DNA from 4 places in the Shewanella sp. DAU305 genome. Region 1 is predicted to be linked to each of the others. Evidence: predicted binding sites of a transcription regulator. Region 1 holds the regulator's gene; each other region holds the start of a gene.

What was found. Region 1 encodes LexA, which represses DNA repair genes until DNA is damaged. Its sites were predicted from a motif close to TACTGTATNNNNATACAGTA; they were not measured.
Region 2: a site for LexA is predicted at 2,202-2,221, ahead of dinG (ATP-dependent DNA helicase DinG). Genes of this name have one in related genera too.
Region 3: a site for LexA is predicted at 2,666-2,685, ahead of dinB (DNA polymerase IV). Genes of this name have one in related genera too.
Region 4: a site for LexA is predicted at 2,327-2,346, ahead of OX890_RS11165 (YebG family protein). Genes of this name have one in related genera too.

What each region holds. Positions count from the first base shown of each region.
Region 1 is NZ_CP113808.1:259,185-264,057, reverse strand. It holds gene coxB (cytochrome c oxidase subunit II) at 1-939, opposite strand, end outside; gene OX890_RS01085 (cell division inhibitor SulA) at 1,342-1,854, opposite strand; gene lexA (transcriptional repressor LexA) at 1,851-2,471, opposite strand; gene plsB (glycerol-3-phosphate 1-O-acyltransferase PlsB) at 2,632-4,873, shown strand, end outside.
Region 2 is NZ_CP113808.1:3,539,435-3,544,307, forward strand. It holds gene OX890_RS14970 (DNA polymerase II) at 1-2,124, opposite strand, end outside; gene dinG (ATP-dependent DNA helicase DinG) at 2,245-4,317, shown strand; gene OX890_RS14980 (sulfite exporter TauE/SafE family protein) at 4,327-4,873, shown strand, end outside.
Region 3 is NZ_CP113808.1:4,305,267-4,310,139, reverse strand. It holds gene bfr (bacterioferritin) at 1-219, shown strand, start outside; gene OX890_RS18325 (methyl-accepting chemotaxis protein) at 516-2,519, shown strand; gene dinB (DNA polymerase IV) at 2,709-3,785, shown strand; gene OX890_RS18315 (LysR family transcriptional regulator) at 3,829-4,728, opposite strand; gene OX890_RS18310 (DMT family transporter) at 4,821-4,873, shown strand, end outside.
Region 4 is NZ_CP113808.1:2,617,628-2,622,500, forward strand. It holds gene OX890_RS11150 (PqiB family protein) at 1-912, opposite strand, end outside; gene OX890_RS11155 (paraquat-inducible protein A) at 899-1,516, opposite strand; gene OX890_RS11160 (paraquat-inducible protein A) at 1,518-2,150, opposite strand; gene OX890_RS11165 (YebG family protein) at 2,358-2,657, shown strand; gene OX890_RS11170 (GAF domain-containing protein) at 2,675-3,133, shown strand; gene proQ (RNA chaperone ProQ) at 3,416-4,045, shown strand; gene prc (carboxy terminal-processing peptidase) at 4,074-4,873, shown strand, end outside.

The sequences.
Region 1 (4,873 bases):
CGTTGCTATCGGGCTGCCTTTGAGGTGTGGGAATACGCCTTGTAACCCCTCGCCATTGGGCTGGTGGCAGGCTGCGCAGTGCCCGAGGTAAACTTGCTCACCTTGGGTCATCAGATCATCTTTGCTAAGAGTCTGTGATAAAGCGGCTTGAGCGGCTTCTGCCGCCGCACCTGCGGCTTGTTTTTGCTCCGCTACCCAAGCTTCAAACTCGGCTTCGGGTATGGCTTGCACTACGATCGGCATAAAACCATGGTCTTTACCGCAAAGTTCGGCGCATTGACCACGGTAAATACCGGGTTTGTCTATGCGAGTCCAAGCCTCATTGATAAATCCTGGGTTGGCATCTTTCTTCACGGCAAAAGCAGGTACCCACCATGAATGTATGACATCTTCAGAGGTCATCAAAAAGCGGATTTTGCGATTTATCGGCAGAACGAGCGGCTTATCGACTTCCAATAGGTAGTTTTCGCCTTTGGTTTCGGTACCGTCGATTTGTGCTCTGGGGGTTGCGAGTATGCTATAAAAATCAATGTCTTGATTGAAATAGCTGTAATGCCATTTCCATTGGGAACCCGTGACTTTAACGGTCAGATCGGCGTCGCTGGGATCTTCCATCGCAATTAAGGTTTTTGTCGCTGGAATCGCCATTAAGATCAAAATGATAAATGGCAGAATCGTCCAAGCGATTTCAACTTTAGTGCTTTCGTGAAAGTGGGACGCGACAGCGCCTTTGGATTTTCTGTGGTTGATCATGGCGTAAATCATCACGCCAAAGACCACAAGGCCGATGGCGCAGCAGATATACAAGATGGTCATGTGCAAGTGATAAACCTTGCTACTGATCTCGGTTACGCCAGGGGTCATGTTGAACCGCATGTCCGCGGCGGCCAACGGTGGTGCGAATAACACCACGAGTAAACAATACAACAATTGCTTCACAAGACTTCTCCTCTGCCAATTGCGAATAGCAACTACAAAGAAGAGCAACACAGTAAGTCTCAACTCTATGCAAACTCTTCAGTTCCCAAAAAAGCTTTTTTGACTTCAACGTGCGTTGGCGGCTGTTACTTTTAATTAAGTATTATTACTGCTGGTATTAGCCACGCTGGCACATACGACTGAAATAAATCTGTTCTCTATTTTTAGTGGCATTTTGAACTCGATAACGGCTCGATTTATTTGCCACGGGCGGCGATATATCATCGCCGACTAAACCAACCATACTTGCTGTTTAAATATTGATCAAGATCACTTATTTATCTAATTGTCTGAAAAATTGCTAAAAAAAAGCCTCACATTCATAGGCGAGGCGGCTTTCAAGGTAAAAAATTAAATGAATATTTAATGTACAGCGCTAAAAAAAGATTGTTGGCCGAAGAGGCTACCTTGCTCAATGCGTACGTCGCCATGTAAGTGACTGTTTACGTCTTCTAGCACTATGCCCATGGCGCGGGCACTTTTAGCGACAATTTGCAGGCGACGATTATCGCGTGCATCTAATGATTGGGTCCAAGTAATAACCGCACTGGACGTACCACTTGTTAAGGCTTTTTCCATCGCCCACAGAGTTTCCACCTCATCTTTCGCGTGCACCAGCAAGACTCTATCCATACGCACGCCAGCGTTGGCGAGCATTTGTTTGTAGCCAATACTCGGTGGGTTGATGAGCACTAACCAACGGCCCTGTTGGCTTAACTGGGCGAGTTGCGCGCTCAGATGAATTAATTCTTGGCGACCTTGAGTCTTCGTTGGCATGCAGGCGATAGGTGCATGGTGCCAGTCATAGTCGGCATCACGTACTTCATCGAGCCACAAGCCCGGATGGCGGGGTGCATTGCCAAGTAGTTTGTTCATAGCCAATCTCCATTACGGATCACACCGACGGCGAGTCCTTCAATTGTTAAACTTTGATAGCCTAAATCCACTTTAATCGGGGAATAGTCTTCATTTTCGGCGTGTAGATAGACCACATTACCTTTTTTTTCGAAACGTTTAACAGTGACATCGTCGTCGACTCTAGCGACAACCACTTGACCATTTCTAGCTTGTTGTACTTTATGAACTGCCAGCAAATCTCCTTCGAGAATGCCAATATTCTTCATGCTGTCGCCTTTAACCCGCAGTAAAAAATCGGCGGCGGGATGGAACATGCTTGGGTCGACTTGGTAGTACTGTTCAACATGTTCTTGGGCGAGAATAGGTTCGCCAGCAGCTACTTGACCGATAAGCGGTAAACCTGTTTCAGTTACTTCTTCGACTTCCGCAGTCAGACGAATGCCCCGCGATGTGCCTGGCATGATCTCAATGCAGCCCTTTTTCGCCAACGCTTTAAGATGCTCTTCAGCCGCATTGGCGCTCTTAAAACCTAAACGGGTCGCGATTTCTGCCCGAGTGGGTGGCATGCCAGTATCGGCAATATTTCGTTTAATTAGCTCTAAAATTTCAGCTTGGCGTGGCGTCAAAGGTCTCATGGTGTTTCCTGTTTTTCTATACAGTTACTGTTAGTATATACAGTATTATTTGCAGCGCAAGTATTAACCACTTTTTAGCTATGTTGGAGAGAATTAGCGAATATTACCCATAGTCTGGTATTCTACCGGGCTAGTAAACGTACTTAATTGCATAAGAATAATGCCTAAACACGACTCTCTTTGGTTGAAATCATTACGCTGGATCCAAAAACACTTAGTGCACACTATTGTTGTGCCTCAGGATCCCTTTGCCGATCTGAATCTGGATGCCTCCAGACCCCTTGCTTATGTGATGAAAACGGAATCGCTGAGTGACATCGCTGCCCTGAGCGAAATTACGGCTAAGTTAGGACTGCCGAGCCCCTATGAGCCTTTAGTGGCAAATGGTGTTATTGCGCCTCGGGTTGTCTGCCTTCAAGGGCGTAAGCCGCTGTTTGGCGAGCGTGCCGGTAACGAGCCTTTCCTCGAATGCTTTATGCGTTTGTTGGCCGTGCATAAGGAACGCCCTGAATTAGACATTCAACTGGTGCCCGTGAGCCTGTATTGGGGCCGCACGCCAGGGAAAGAAGACGACACTATGAAGGCGGCTGTGTTTGAGCGGGAAAACCCGACTTGGCTGCGCAAATGCTTGATGATTCTATTCTTAGGTCGACATAACTTCGTGCAGTTTTCAAATGCGGTATCTCTGCGATACATGGCCGACGAACACGGCACTGACATGGGGATCGCCCATAAGTTAGCGCGGGTCGCGCGGGTGCATTTCCGTCGTCAACGTAAGGTGATGACAGGACCTGTGTTGCCAAATCGCCAAGCACTGTTTCATTCGCTGCTCAAATCCGAGTCGTTGCGTAAAGCGATTCAAGAAGAAGCGGCCAACAAAAAGATTTCTGAGACCCAAGCGCGCGAGACGGCTATTGAGTACCTTGATGAAATCGCAGCAGATTACTCAGATAGTTTAGTGCGTATTGCCGAGCGTTTCCTAACTTGGTTGTGGAACAAGCTTTACAGCGGGATCAACATCAAAGGCGCCGAGCAAGTTCGCCAGTTGCACCATGATGGCCACGAGATTGTCTATGTGCCTTGCCATCGCAGCCACATGGATTACCTGCTGTTATCGTATATTTTGTATTATCAAGGCATGGTTCCGCCGCACATTGCTGCTGGTATTAACCTCAATTTCTGGCCCGCTGGACCTATGTTCCGTCGCGGTGGTGCCTTCTTTATCCGCCGTAGTTTTAATGGCAATAAACTGTACACCGCAGTATTCCGTGAATATTTAGACCAACTGTTTGCTAAAGGTTATTCGGTGGAATACTTCTCCGAAGGCGGCCGCTCACGTACCGGTCGTCTATTGGCGCCAAAAACCGGCATGATTGCTATGACGATGAACAGTGTGCTGCGCGGTATCGAGCGTCCGGTAACATTGGTGCCTGTGTATTTAGGCTATGACCATGTGATGGAAGTGGCGACGTACCATAAAGAGTTAAGTGGTAAGAAAAAGAAAAAAGAATCTGTGTGGCAGGTGTTTGGTGCGATTCGCAAACTTGGTAATTTCGGCCAAGGTTATGTGAACTTTGGCGAGCCTATAACCCTGCAAAACTTCTTAAATGAGCGCGCGCCAAACTGGCGTACTGAGTTGGCCGATGATCCTGAGCAAAAACCAAGCTGGTTAACGCCAGCGGTAAACGTGCTGGCGAATCGAGTGATGACAAATATTAACGATGCTGCAGCGGCGAGTTCGGTGACCTTGACGAGTTTAGTGTTGCTGGCGACAGATCAAAATGCCTTAGAACGCAGTCTGTTGGAGCGTCAGCTTGATCTGTATCTGACCCTACTCAAAAAAGTGCCTTACACTACTTATACTTCGGTTGCCGAAGGTGATGGTAAGCATTTAGTGCAGCAAGGTTTAGAGCTGAACAAGTTTGTTGTTTGTGCCGATCCTTTAGGTGAAATCGTGTCTATCGAGGCGAGTCAGGCTGTGTCCATGACTTACTATCGTAACAATATCATCCACTTATTTATTGTACCGTCATTAATTGCGAGTTGTTTAACGCATAATGAGCAGATCCCGCGTCAGCAAGTGGTGTCAATCGTTGCCGATTTTTATCCACTGCTGAAAGCCGAACTCTTCATGGGCATTAAGGATGTACCTGCCTATGTCAATCAAGTGCTGGATTTCTTCATTGAACAAGGGTTAGTGGTTGAGACTGATACCTTAACCGTCGTGCCTGAGCACACTAGCCAACTATTATTGTTAGCCAGTTCAGTAAGCGAGACTCTGCAACGCTATGCCATTATTTTCAATCTGTTAGCGAACAGGCCTAAGATGGAGCGCTCAGAACTTGAGTCTGAGAGTCATCTACTCGCCCAGCGTTTAGGCGCTTTGCATGGCATTACCGCGC
Region 2 (4,873 bases), 1.7 Mb from region 1:
ATCCAACTGACCATCAAGCAGTTTTTCAAACACGCTGGCTAAATAAACACTGATATCCCTTTGGTTAAACATTCGCTCATAGAGTGACTCTTGGACTTTGCGCGCTAAGGGGCTCCAATCACTACGCACTTGTTCCATCCCTTTAAAGGTGAGCTCAAGTTCATCGCTCGCATTGCGCCACGCGCCAACATAACGTTTTTTACTGCCTTCTAATGAACCTCTTAAGGTTGGCATAAAGAACTGCTCGTAATGCCGCTCAAACTGTAACTCGAGAAAACTCTCAACTTGGTGATCAGCACAGATTTTAGCCTGCCACTTAGCATTGATATCCTGCGCCAGAGTGTTACCTAAGGCGTTAATGTCTGAGAGATCAGGCTCGCTGCCAAGCCACACAAAGGTCGAATCCGTATCGCCATAAATCACTTGATAGCCCATCTCTTCTATCCATGCGCGGGTTTGTTTCATGATTTGATGGCCGCGCATCGTGATCGAACTTGCCAACTTAGCATCATGGAACACGCAGCCTTGAGAGCCTAAAACCCCATACAGCGAGTTCATGATAATTTTTATCGCCTGGGATAACGGCGCATTGTGCTCACGCTTGGCCTTTTCGCGCTGCTCAGATAAGGTTTGAATTAGCTTAGGTAAAATAGGCTGTTGCCGACTGAAACGGCCGCCAAGAAAACCCGCAACACATTCAGACTCGGGCAACTGCAAGCCTTCAATCAATCCCTTAGGATCGATCAAAAAGGTGCGAATAATGGAGGGATACAGACTTTTAAAATCGAACACTAAGATGTGTTTATAAAGACCCGGCACAGAATCCATCACGTAACCACCAGGACTTTCAATGCCCTGACTCACAGGCTCTGCAGGAGCGACATAACCCGCGCGATGTAGATGCGGTAAATACAAATGATTAAACGCCGCCACTGAGGCCCCTACCCGTCCCAGTTCTAAACCTGTCAGTTCAGCACGCGCGAGGGCAAAATCCCACAATTGAGTGTGAGTAAAAATATCCCATACTAGGCGGCTATCGGTAAGATTATAATGCGCTAAGGCTTGTTTATCGGTCTTAAACAGCTGGTCAATTTCTTCAACGCGATTATCGACGTTATGAATGGCCTTGCCTTCACCTAATAGTTGCCGCGACACAAATTCCAACGAGAAACGCTCAAAGTGATAAAAAGCGGCTTTAAGCCAATCGATACCATCGAGTACCACACGGCCCGGTAAGACTAAGGTTTCTGGGCGAAACTTATTGTCAACTTTCCAATCAAGCTTGGCGCCGCCGCGGCCAATGGTGAGCGGAATACGGTGTAATAATGCACGGCGTGACAACAGCGCGAGATCGAAACTCACCACTGACCAACCGATAATAAAGTCAGGATCAAACTCATGGAACCACGCGATTAATAGATGGATCAGCGCCGCTTCATCGGCCACCCATTCGATATAATCGGGGGAGTTTGATTCAGCTTCGCCCACCATAATCACTTTTTCATAAGTCTGCTTGAGGCTGCCTTGCCCCTCGTCTCGGCCACTGTCTTGACTATATAGCGCCACCGAATAGAGTAAGCCCTCAAAGCTGCATTCAAAATCCAGTGAGATACAGCGTAAATTCACCGCCGTTAAAGGGGCAATACTCTTAGCCCGCTCGGCGATAAACACCGGCAGCGAGTTAGCCTCAAGACTGTCGCTAGTCGGCGCAGAGAAATGCCCTAAAAATGCCACATCCAGCGCCACAAACCGCTCGATTAAATAACGCTGTTCGGGCCGAATATCCGCTTCAAATAAGGGAATGTCGGCATCTTTTGCGATGCGCTGTAAGGTACGTAAGCTATTGCTCGATTTAGCATAAACTCCACTGACGGCGCCGCCTTTAAAGCTTTTGAGCGCTAACGGCACAAACCGCAATGCTTGACCCGGCGTTTGTAACTGTAGAGCCGCCACATCCGTTTGATGACAAAAACAAATGTGTTCGGTGCCTTGCACTTCCACCAGCACAGGGCCTTGGGCGGTCGCCAGATAATACTGCAACACTAAACTCCCATGACGATGAATCGCATGGCGTGTTAAGACTCGACCTTGTACACTAACGGCCGTTGTTGCCTTAGGCTTCATCGCATGGGTTCCCTAATCGTATAGCTACTCAATTTAAATGCCGCCAAATGGCAGAAAAGTTTCTTAGGCTATGCAATCACTGTTATTATGTACAGCATTAATTCGATAAAGTAGTGACGCATGTTACCTGACAATGTAAAAACCCAGATCCGCGCCATCTATAAGGATATCGCTACCGCCTTGCCTCATTTTAGGCCGCGCCGCGAACAAAACTATATGGTGGCGGAAATCTCTAAGACCCTCGCCGGCGACTATGACAAAGATAGACGCATCATAGTGGTCGAAGCAGGGACTGGTATCGGTAAATCATTGTCTTATATTCTCGGTACCATTCCACTGGCATTAGCGAGCAAGAAAAAAGTCTGTATCGCCACCGCGACCGTCGCCCTGCAAGAACAATTACTGCATAAAGACTTGCCCTTCTTCCTTGAGCAATCCGGCTTAAATTTCCGCTTTGGCCTAGTCAAAGGTCGACAACGTTATGTGTGTCTATCGAAACTGGCGATGCTCATCGGTGACGACAACAGTACACAAATGGCCATGTGGCAAACTAAGCCTGACAATAGCCAAGTGGCTATGATGCATAGCCTGTTAAAAGACTATAACGAAGGTCGCTGGAACGGTGAAATCGATACCTTAGCCGTGCCGCTGCCCGATCATCTGTGGCAACAAATCGCCTGCGACAAACACAGCTGTCATCGCCAGGTCGCCAGCCACAGAAATTGCCCGTTCCATAAAGCCCGTGAAGATGTCGATACCTGGGACGTGCTCATTGCCAACCACAGCTTGTTATTTGCCGATTTAGAATTAGGTGGCGGCGTGATTTTGCCCGATCCCGAAGACGTGTTTTATGTTATCGACGAGGCACATCACTTACCCATTGTGGCGCGGGACTTCTCCAGTGCGCAGGCCACGCTGAGGGGCGCCTGTGACTGGCTCGAAAAAATTGGCAAAACCTGCGCTAAGTTACAAAACCAAATAAAGAGCAACAACATCATTGCTCCCGCGCAGGCGATGCAAGATCACTTAGGCGATCTTATCGCCCAGCTCAATCAAGTGGCCCACTACTGCGATACCCAGACTAAGCACTTTGCTAATCCTGAAAACCGTCTGCGTTTTGAGCACGGCAAACTGCCTGACTCATTACTTATTCTGGCCGAAAACCTTGCTGTGACCTCTAATCTTGCCCTCAAGCAGTTTAATAAAATGCTGTCGCTGTTGGCAGAGGCGATTAAAGATGGCGACATTCCTAAACATCAATCCGAAGCACTATTAGCCGAAACCGGATTTATGCTGCAAAGGCTCGAGAATCTACAAAAATTGTGGAAGATGATGGCCAAGGAAGATAAACATAAAGGTGCCCCTATGGCGCGCTGGGTCGAGCTCATCACAGGTAAGCAAGTGGATTATCTGTTTAGCGCCTCGCCCATTGAAGTCGGCTTTATGCTGGAATCCATGCTGTGGCAAAAAGCCGCGGGCGTAGTTTTATGTAGCGCTACGCTGCGCGCACTCAATAACTTCGACCATTTCGTGCATCAAGTTGGGTTGTCACTCAATGATGGCAGCCGTTATTTAGCCTTACAATCGCCCTTCGATTATCCCAATAACGCGACACTTTATTTACCCAAAATGCGCACTGAGCCGACGGATGATGCCTATACGGCAGAACTTGCCGAGCAAATCGTCACTCTGATTGAAGGAGAAATGGCCACCTTAGTGTTATTCGCCTCCTACTGGCAGATGGAAAAAGTGGTTGAATTACTTGAAGGTAAACTCACCACAGAACTGCTTATTCAAGGCAATGCGCCTCGGCAACAGTTGTTAGAGAATCATAAAGCTAAGTGCGATAAAGGCGAACCGAGCATACTATTCGGAACCGGCAGTTTCTCCGAAGGCCTCGACTTACCCGGCGATTATCTGACGAACTTGATCGTCACTAAACTGCCCTTTGCGGTGCCAACCTCGCCCGTTGAGCAAGCCCATGCGGAATATGTCAAAGTCAAAGGCGGCAATCCATTCTTGCAACTGACTATCCCAGATGCTTCACGTAAGCTTATTCAAAGTTGTGGTAGATTACTGCGTAAAGAGCAAGATTATGGCCGAGTCACCATTTTAGATAGGCGGTTAGTTACTAAACGCTATGGCAAGTCCTTGCTGGACGCCTTACCGCCCTTTAGACGTGTCATAGAGTAGGATTAAAATTTGGAATTGTTACTCGAGCCCAGTCATTGGGCCCTGTTGGCAGTTATAGGTCTTATCGCTGGGTTCATCGATGCTGTTGTTGGCGGCGGTGGCCTATTGTCGATCCCCGCACTGTTAACCTTAGGCATTGCACCGCACACCGTATTAGGTACCAATAAGTTAGCCGCTAGTTTTGGCTCTTCAATGGCGGCTTGGACCTATTATCGTCAGCACCTTTTTAAACCCTCGTTTTGGTACATGGCCTTTATTGCCACCTTTATTGGCGCCGTATTGGGCAGTTTCTTAGTCTATTTAGTCGATACCCAATGGCTCGAAAAAGTCCTGCCACTGCTGATCATTGGCATCGCCATTTACAGTTTAATCAGCCCCAATGCGATATCAGATGTTAACTGCCAAGCCCCAACCAGCAAACCACCCGCCAAGCAACAATGGCTACAGGGACTCGCTTTAGGCACTTATGATGGCTTTGCCGGCCCTGGCATTGGCGCGTTTTGGACTGTCACATCCGGCTCTTTGTATAAACTGCCTTTACTGCACAGTTGCGGCC
Region 3 (4,873 bases), 950 kb from region 1:
GAAGAGATGCTGCGTAATGATCTCGCCTACGAGTACAAGGTCGCGGACGATTTGCGCCAAGTGATTGCCCTGTGTGAGCAGAAGCAAGATTACCAAACCCGCGAAATCCTCGAAGTGTTACTCGACGATACTGAGTCGGACCACATGTATTGGCTCGAAAAACAACTCGGACTTATCGACCGTGTCGGGCTGCAAAACTACCTGCAAACTAAGATGTAATCACTAAATCTAGATCAGCGGGAGTGTCTCGCTGATCTTATTACCACCGCGGCCTATTTTTCGAATCTTTATATAGTCTATCTGACTGTAAAACTCTGCCTCTACAAACTCTTCCTCTGCAATCCGCCTTAAATTTAGCGAATCCTGTTATATGCTCAATATCCTTTCTTTACAAATACTTATTTACGTTTTTTATGGCAATTTCATCTGTTGTTAACAGGTAAAAATTGTTACCGTGTAAAACTATTTTTGCGAGCCATATTGTTAACTTGTTGGCCAGCCAGACGGGAAGATTGATGGGATATATGAAACGTTCTCTAAGTTTGCAGTTAGTGGTTACTATCGTTGGTTCGCTTGCTGTACTGCTTACCTTAGTCGCCGCTTTGTTGGTGACAAAAGAAAGTGATAACACGCGAAAGCAAGTCGATGCGGATATTTCGGCGCTGGTAGCCTTAAAAGCCAATGAGATCAGCGGCTACTTTATTGCTAAGGGACAAGTGATCCATTCAGTGTTTGCCGAGCCGGGTTTAGTGAAGTGGTTTACTCAGTATCACGCCCGTGGCAGTCATCTAGCAGCTGATCGCCAGTATCAAGACATTATTGGTTACTTTAAGTCTTTCTCCGATCGGGATAGCGATGTTAAGTCGGTGTTTTTTGGCTCGGCCAATACCTTCGAGTACTTTGACCTTAATGGTCGCTTCGATGGCGATCCAGATTACTACACCAACAAACGACCTTGGTGGCAGGAAGCGATCGATCAAGCTGGGCTCTTTGTTGGCGATCCAGCGGTCGATGCGAACGATGGTTCAATTTCTGCCACGGTTAAAACCCCCGTTTATGCGGCGAATGGTGAGCTGATTGGCATTGGCGGCATGGATATCTTGATTGATACCATTGGTAAATCCCTGCTGGCACCGATTAAATACCGTGATTTTGGCCAAGCTTTCTTAATGACAGACGAAGGCAAGCTAGTGTATTTCCCTGGTTTTTCCGAGCGTTTCCCGCCGGGTTCTTTGGCGAATCAAGTGGACACTCAGTTTAAGCAGACCTCAGGGTTTTCGGCATTAAGACAACAGATGCAAAGGGAAGCGCAAGGGTTTGCTAACGTCACGTTCAATGGCGTGCCCCAGCGGGTGAGCTTTGTGACTGTGGGCGGCGATTATCCCAAACAAAAGTGGCACTTAGCCTTTATGTTGCCCCACGAAGTGATTGAAGCGCCAGTGACCGCTGCGTTCTGGAATGCCAGTATAGTCGCCATAGGTATCATGCTGCTAATGGGCGTGACGGTATGGTTGATGTTGCTACCCTTTAGACGTCAACTCGCTAAGTTATTGGATGCGATGGAAGATATTGCCGAAGGTGACAGTGATTTATCAAAACGTATTCTAATGGATCGAGAAGACGAGTTAGGCAAACTTGGCGATGCCTTTAATCGCTTTGCCGAGAAAGTGCAGCACATGTTGTTGGATACGCGCAGCTTAACCCAAGAGGTTGGCACGGGCGTTATTGATGCGCGGCAGATCTGCGACTTAGCCGTGTCGTCGGTCTCATCGCAGAAGCAGCAGATAGATACGGTTGCTACCGCCGCAACGCAAATGGCGCAAACCAGTCAAGAAATGGCTGTCAGTGCCCAGAGGGCGAATGATTTTGCTCAGAAGGCGCAAACTCAGGCCCACGACGGTACACAGATTGTTTCCCGTGCGACCGAAGGGATGAAGGCACTGTCGCAACAAGTAATTGCGGCGGCGAAAGTGATTAAACACTTACGCAATAGCTCAGAGCAAATCGGTGAAGTCTTGAGCGTGATCCGTAACATTGCCGAACAAACCAATCTATTGGCATTGAATGCGGCGATTGAAGCGGCGCGTGCGGGTGAGCAAGGTCGCGGCTTTGCTGTGGTGGCAGACGAAGTGCGCACGTTGGCATCGCGTACCCAAGATTCTACCGCTAACATTCAAGGCATTATCCAAACCTTGCAACAAAGCGCATTGCAGGCTGAGCAAGTGATGGAATCGGGCGTTGAGCAAGCGAAAGCGGGGCAAGGGCTAACGACTCAGGTCGAAGCGGCACTGAATGATATTGCGACGGCGATTATGTCAATTCAGCAGCAAACGGTTGAAATAACCGTAGCAATCGATCAGCAAGCCGTGGCGGCCGAGGAAGTGGCGCTCAATGTCGATAATGTGCGGGGGTTGTCGGATCAGTCTTTGCTTTCGAGTCAGGACTTGTCGCAAAGCTTGCAAGGCTTTGAGGATATGACCCGCGCGCTCACACGCAATATCGGCCAATTTAAGATTTAAGCCTGAGTTGGTCAGTGAACTGTTTGCTCACTGACCATCAGCTCAATCACGGCATCACTCATAGTGCACTCACAAAAGGAGCTTAGGCTCCTTTTTATTTTAGGTTTCCCGCCTGATCCTCGCTAAATTGATGATGAATACTTGATTACTGTTTTTATATACAGTATTTTGGCGTTGGAGGAATTCAACGTGCGAAAAATTATTCACATCGATATGGACTGCTATTTTGCGGCAGTGGAAATGCGCGACTTTCCCGAATACCGTGGCAAGCCTTTAGCTGTGGGCGGCAGCAGCGATCGTCGTGGTGTTATTAGCACTTGTAGCTACGAGGCACGTAAATTCGGTGTGCGTTCGGCGATGGCGACCGCTTATGCCTTTAAGTTGTGTCCCGATCTCATTTTGGTTCCTGGGCGGATGCAAGTTTATAAAGATGTGTCGCTGCAAATTCGTGAAATCTTCTCCCGTTATACCCAATTGGTTGAGCCGTTGTCCTTAGATGAAGCCTATTTAGACGTGAGTGAGTGCCAACAATATAAGGGCTCGGCGACCTTGATTGCGCAGGCCATTCGCCGCGATATCTTAGCCGAAACTGGGTTAACCGCTTCGGCTGGCATAGCCCCTGTGAAGTTTTTGGCTAAGGTTGCCTCTGATCTGAATAAGCCAAACGGCCAATATGTGATTACCCCAGAGACACTCCCTGAGTTTGTTAAAACCTTATCGCTGCGTAAAATTCCCGGTGTCGGCAAAGTCACCGCCGAAAAGCTCTCCTCGCTTGGGCTCAATACCTGTGGTGATGTGCAAGCCTACTCTAAACCTGAGTTATTGGCGCGATTCGGCAAGTTTGGTGGCGTGCTGATTGAGCGTTCCCAAGGCATCGATGAGCGGGGCATTTCCGCCGACAGAGAGCGTAAATCAGTGGGTGTTGAAACCACGCTGGCGAAGGATATTTATAGCCTAGAGCAGTGCCAACAAGTGATGCCGGGATTGATCCAAGAATTAGCCCTACGTTTGAGCCGCAGCGCTAAAGAGCGCAAAATTCACAAGCAAGTGGTCAAGCTCAAGTTTAATGATTTCAAGCAAACCACTATCGAGCATCGTAGCGATGAAGTCTCTATTGTGATGTTTTATGATCTACTAGCACAGGCGATGGTAAGGCAAGAGGGCCGCGGCATTCGCCTATTAGGTATTTCGGTCGGCCTCGCCGATTCTATCCTCGCAGTGCCCGAAATCCCAAATGCCCAGACTCAGCTTGATTTAGCGCTCTAGCTGTTTACTGAGTCGATAAGCCGCAGACTCATGCCTGAATGGCTCAATAAGCCTCGGGTGGATTCGCCAACATAAAATCAATTAACAGTCTGACCCGCAAGGGTAAATTGTCCCGATCGCGATACATCAAGTAGGCGGTGCGCGGAATACCTTGCCATTCTGGCAGTATTTGAACGAGCTTGCCGCTTTGTATCTGTTCACTCGCCATGCTGATGGGTAATAGTCCAATACCGAGTCCCGCCACCACAGCCTGACTGGCGATCGCCATATCATCGACGGCTAATTTGATGTTCCCCCTCGGCTCAAACTCGAAATTTTGCCCTGTGATATTGTGCTGTAAGCGCCATGTTTTTACGGGCTTTGCGATGATAACTGGATGCTGTTCGAGTGCTTCTATGGATTGCAGTGCATGCCACTGGGTTGCCGATGTGCTGGCGCAAAGCACAAAGCTAATCGTGGTGAGCGGCCTTGCAATCCAATCGGGATCTTTAGGTTCACCTACTCGAAAGGCAATATCGATAGCGTTTTCACTGACATCGATGTTCATGTTCGACAGGCTTAAATCGATGTCGATATTGGGATAATGCCGTTGGAAGGCGTTGAGTGATTCACCCAGCCAGCGATAGGTAGTGTTAATGGGCGCCGAGATCCGCAGTTTGCCAACCGCTTGATGTTTATCCGCATGCAACTCACCAGATACCTGGTTTAACTCGATAAACAGCGGGCCGCAGCGTTCGAGATAACGCTGACCTGTGGCGGTAAGGTTGACTCTATGGGCATCTCTGTGTAGTAAACGCAGGCCTAATGATTGTTCTAACAGATTGATTCGACGACTTAAGGTTGAAGGTGGAATGCCTAAGTGCTGCGCCGCGAGCTTAAAGCTCCCTTGTTGTGCCACCACCCAAAATAAGCGCATATCGTCTAAGGAATAATTAAGTTTCATATTTGGAATTTAAGCTCTCAATCTTGTAGGTTTTAATAATATATGAAACTAATAAACTAAGCTCAATACCAATTACCTCCCTAGAGTCCGATATGAAATCCCATACACCTTACATGACATTCGTTTGTCTACTGATTTGCGTTTT
Region 4 (4,873 bases), 2.4 Mb from region 1:
TAAAATGCTGCCGATATTGATGCCGCGATAAACAATGCGAGTGCCTTTGTCGACACCGTTAGCATCAGCCATGGTCAGGTTTATTTCTATGCCGCCAAGGGCTGTGGTTTCTGAATCATAAAGTGAAAAAATGTCACCGTTTTTGGCAATATCCGCTTTATCGTCAGAGCTGAAACTCACGCCGCCAGCCAGAATGGATGCCAAACTCTCAGAGCTGACTTTAACTCCAGTCAGTGATGCATCAATTTTTACGCCGGAGACATTCCAAAAGTGAGAGTTTTTCTTCACTAATCGCGCGTATTGCTCTTGAATGAAGGCGCTGATGATGACTCTTTGATTGCCATCTAAACGATAGCTGACCACACTGCCCACGGGGATTTGGCGGAAAAATATTGGCGAGCCAACATCCAACGAACCGAGTTTGTCTGAGGTCAGTTCGACCATTACACCTTCTGAGCCGATTTGCATCGGCGGCGGTTGGCGTTCAGCCTCGAAGAAGGTTGACGCATTACCTTTGCCCGGTTGAATCGCGATGTAGTTACCTGAGAACAACGCATCTAAACCTTCAACACCTGTGATACTGGCCTTAGGGGTGACAAGCCAGAAGAGGGTCTCTTTATTTAAGAAAGGCTTAGCACGGTAGTCCATCATGACTTTAACGTTTACGCCCTTGAGATCTTCATCTATTCCTATGTCTTTGACTTTACCGACAGTCAAGCCTTGGTATTTGACTAAGGTTTTACCTACGTCAATCCCAGTGGCGCTCGGAAAGTGAATTTGAATTTCAACGCCCGATTCTTTAATGCTCTTAATGCCCAGCCACGCACCCAATGCCAACGCTACAATAGGCAGTAGCCAAATGGGCGAAAAGAGTTTTTTCTTTACAACTTTCGGCGATTCAATTTGTGTCATCTTGAGGTTCCAATCGATCCCAGAGTAAACGAGTGTCTAACACTTTTGCGGCTAACTGAGTTAACAGAATAACCAAGGCAAATGCGGTCGCTGCAGGCGCGGGTTTAGCGTCGAGTAGTTGTCCCATATTCACTAATGCCACTGTGATTGAGATGACAAATAAATCGAGCATAGACCAACGACCAATCCATTCGATGATGTGAAAACCCACCATCAATTTCTTTTTTGAAATCGGAATATCAAAGCTGATCGCACACAGATAAATGGATAAGCCGATGATTTTAATCCATGGCACTAAAATACTGGCAGTAAAAACTATCACGGCAATGGGCAACATATCTGAATGCACTAGATGCAAAATGCCCGAAAAAATGGTGTCGTGCCGTACTTGCCCTTGGTTGGTAAGCATAGTGATAGGGTAAATGTTGGCAGGTACCAGCAAGATGGCAGCGGTAATCAACAAAGCCCAACTTTTTTGCAGGCTAGAATAGTCCCGGACCTGCAACTCAGCTTCACAGCGCTGGCAGTGGGTGAGGTCACTACTATTGAGCTGGCGGCAGACCTTACACAGACACAGGCCGATATCTTTACCTTGTTGCTTCATATCAGCGATGACCTTCCAATAAAGTCCACATGTGCTCTAAGTCGTACTCTCTTTGCAGAAACAAAGTCACGAGAAACAACATAGTGAAGCAAAATGTGCCCATACCAAAATAAATATCCGAAAAATCAGAAAGCTGGAACGATGAAACCAAAAAGCTGATCACATAAATTTCCAGCATAGTGAGCTGCGACAATACGCCATGAAATTTCAATAATTGCTTTAATGAATTACGCCAAAAAAGACGACTCAGTCCCCATTTAACTATCAAAATCTGCGTCAGTATCGATAACAGTAATAAGCCTGGACCAATCACAGCGGCGGCAAGTACGGCTAAACCAACAACCCAATAACCTTGGTCAAATACCGCAAACGCGCCCTGAAAAACCGTGGTGGTGCGAATGCTGCCGAAAAAGTGAATTTCAAGTACGGGTAAAAAATTGGCTGGAAAATAAAACACTAATGCCGAGATACATAGGGCGAGCATGCCATTTACAGAGCAGTATGGAGTGTCATAAAGTGCAGTGCTACAACGGGGGCAAAGGGCTCTGACACCGCTTGGCAAGGCACGTTTGCGGACTGCTAAATCGCAGGAACGACAAAGGATTACTGAATTTTCTGCTGCGTTTTCATGCATATAAAAATATATATTAGCCTAAATAGGAGTAATAACAGCGAGATCGGTGCAAAGTGTAGTGCTAATCAGCCGTTCTGCACAGTCTAGCGCTTTATAATCTTGGCAACGAAAGTACGCTAATAATATCAGATTAATCAGAACACTTGCATCACAAGTTCAATCTATGTCACTCTAGTTACTGTATATAAAAACAGTGCGAGGGCAGTCATGGCAGTAATAACACAGTTTGTCGTGGTCAGAGAAGGGGTTGAAAAGATGACATTCACATCTAAGAAGGAGGCTGATGCCTACGATAAGATGCTCGATATCGCCGATAACCTTATCCCCTTCATTCAAAAAGCTGATTTAGGTATAGATGAAAGCGTGGGCGAAAAGCTCGCATTCTATTTTGCTAACAATAAAGATGAGCTGACGAACTTGCTTAAAGGTGTCGTTCAGGTTAATAGTACGCCAACGAATCCACCTGTTGCGAAAAAAACGGCTAAAAAGACCGAAGCAGCAGAATAAAATTGTTAGGAAATGTAATGAAATCGAAATTTTATGAGTCACTTAACCGTCAAGCCTTGGCCTTGTTGGAAGGGGAAGACGACCTTGTTGCGGCAATGGCGAATTTTTCAGCCTTACTCAATGATAATTTAACTGAGCTGAACTGGGTGGGATTCTACGTTATGCGTGGCGAACAACTCGTATTAGGCCCATTTCAAGGTAAAGTGGCTTGTACACGTATTCCGTTAGGAAAAGGCGTGTGTGGTACGGCGGCATTCACCAATCAAACCCAGCGAGTGGCCGATGTTCATCAATTTGATGGCCATATTGCCTGTGATTCTGCCAGTAATTCTGAAATCGTTGTGCCAGTTTGTGCTCAAGGTAACGTGGTTGCCGTGCTCGATATTGACAGCCCAATCTTCGATCGTTTCGATGAAGATGACCAAAAGGGGCTGGAATTACTGGTTAAAAGTTTTGAAAACTGCCTATTTGATTAATTTGCGTACAATAACGCATAATTCATAGTCGCAATCGGTGGCGTGCGCCTTATAATATGCGCCTGCACGCATTAAGCTGGTTTGATTGGCATGCAATGAATAAGCTTAGTGTTTTGAGCTGTAAAAATTTGTTAAGGTATATTTTTTTTAACTTTAGTAAACGCGGCTAGGATGCTAATTTGTACGTTGACTCAATATTGAGTTTAACGAAGATAAACGACACGTAAGAAGTTGATATATATCACCTCGAATCGATGTCCCTTTTTGACTGTGGAAGTAATGATGGAATCAACAGAAAAGTTGACCGACACCAATGCAATTTTGGCGTATTTGTATGAAACATTTCCTTTGTGCTTTATTGCTGAAGGTGAAACTAAGCCATTAAAAATCGGATTGTTTCAAGATTTGGCTGAAAGGTTGGCTGATGATTCTAAAGTCAGTAAAACTCAGCTCAGAGTTGCCTTAAGACGTTACACCAGCAGCTGGCGCTATTTAAAGTGCGTTAAAGCGGGCGCACAACGCGTTAATCTGGATGGCGAACCTTGCGGCGAGTTAGAGCAAGAGCACATTGACCATGCTCAAGCCATGTTGAAAGAAAGTCAGGATAAAGCGAAAGCGAAACGTGCAGCACTCGCACCTAAGCCTGCGGCGAAGAAAGCACCTAAAAAGGTGGCTGTTCCTCAACGTGCTAAAACTGAGCGTCCTGCTAAGCCTGCGCCTAAAGCTGCAGCGCCAGTCGTAAATTATGTCCAAGCACAATTGACTGATTTAACGAAAAAACAACGCGTCAATGTTAAGTTAGGTATGACACCCGTAGCCGGTGTGATTACTGATATTAACAAGGAAGATATTCATGTTCAGCTTGATAGTGGCCTAACGATTAAAGTTAGAGCAGAACATATCCTGCTGTAATCATTTTTTAAAACGGAGTAACTTGTTGATGCGAAAACTCACTTTGGCTACCTCGATCGCCACTGTTTTTGTCGGATTCTCGGCTTGGGCCGTACCACCCACGATTCAAATCAGCGAGTTACCCACTCTCAAGCAGGAAGCGCAACATAAGGTCGCGAGCAAAAGGGTAACGGACTTATACACTCGTTCGCATTATCATAGATTTAATCTTGATGATGCCTTTTCTACGCAAATTTTTGACCGTTACCTGCAGCAGTTAGACTATCGCCGCAATGTGTTAACCCAAGCGGATGTCGATAGCTTTAAACCTTATGCTACCCAATTCGATGACATGCTCAGTTCTGGTGAACTTGAGCCTGCCTATAAAATGTTTGATATCGTCCAAAAGCGTCGTTATGAAGGCTTTGTCTATGCTTTATCCCTACTGGATAAAGAGATGGACTTCTCCGCCCCTGGCGATGCCTATGAGTACGACCGTGATGATGCGGCATGGCCAAAAGATCAAGCTGAGATCAATGAGTTATGGCGTCAACGTGTTAAATACGATGCGCTAAATCTGAAACTCACAGGTAAAAAATGGCCTGAAATTGTTGAGATCCTGCAAAAGCGTTACAACAACGCCATCAAACGTTTGACTCAAACCAACAGTGAAGACGTGTTCCAAGGCGTGATGAATGCCTTCTCACGCAGCATTGAGCCGCATACCAGTTACCTGTCACCACGCAATGCTGAACGTTTCCAAATGGAAATGAATTTAAGCCTTGAAGGGATTGGTGCTCAACTGCAACTTGAAGACGATTACACTGTGATTAAAAGCTTAATTGCTGG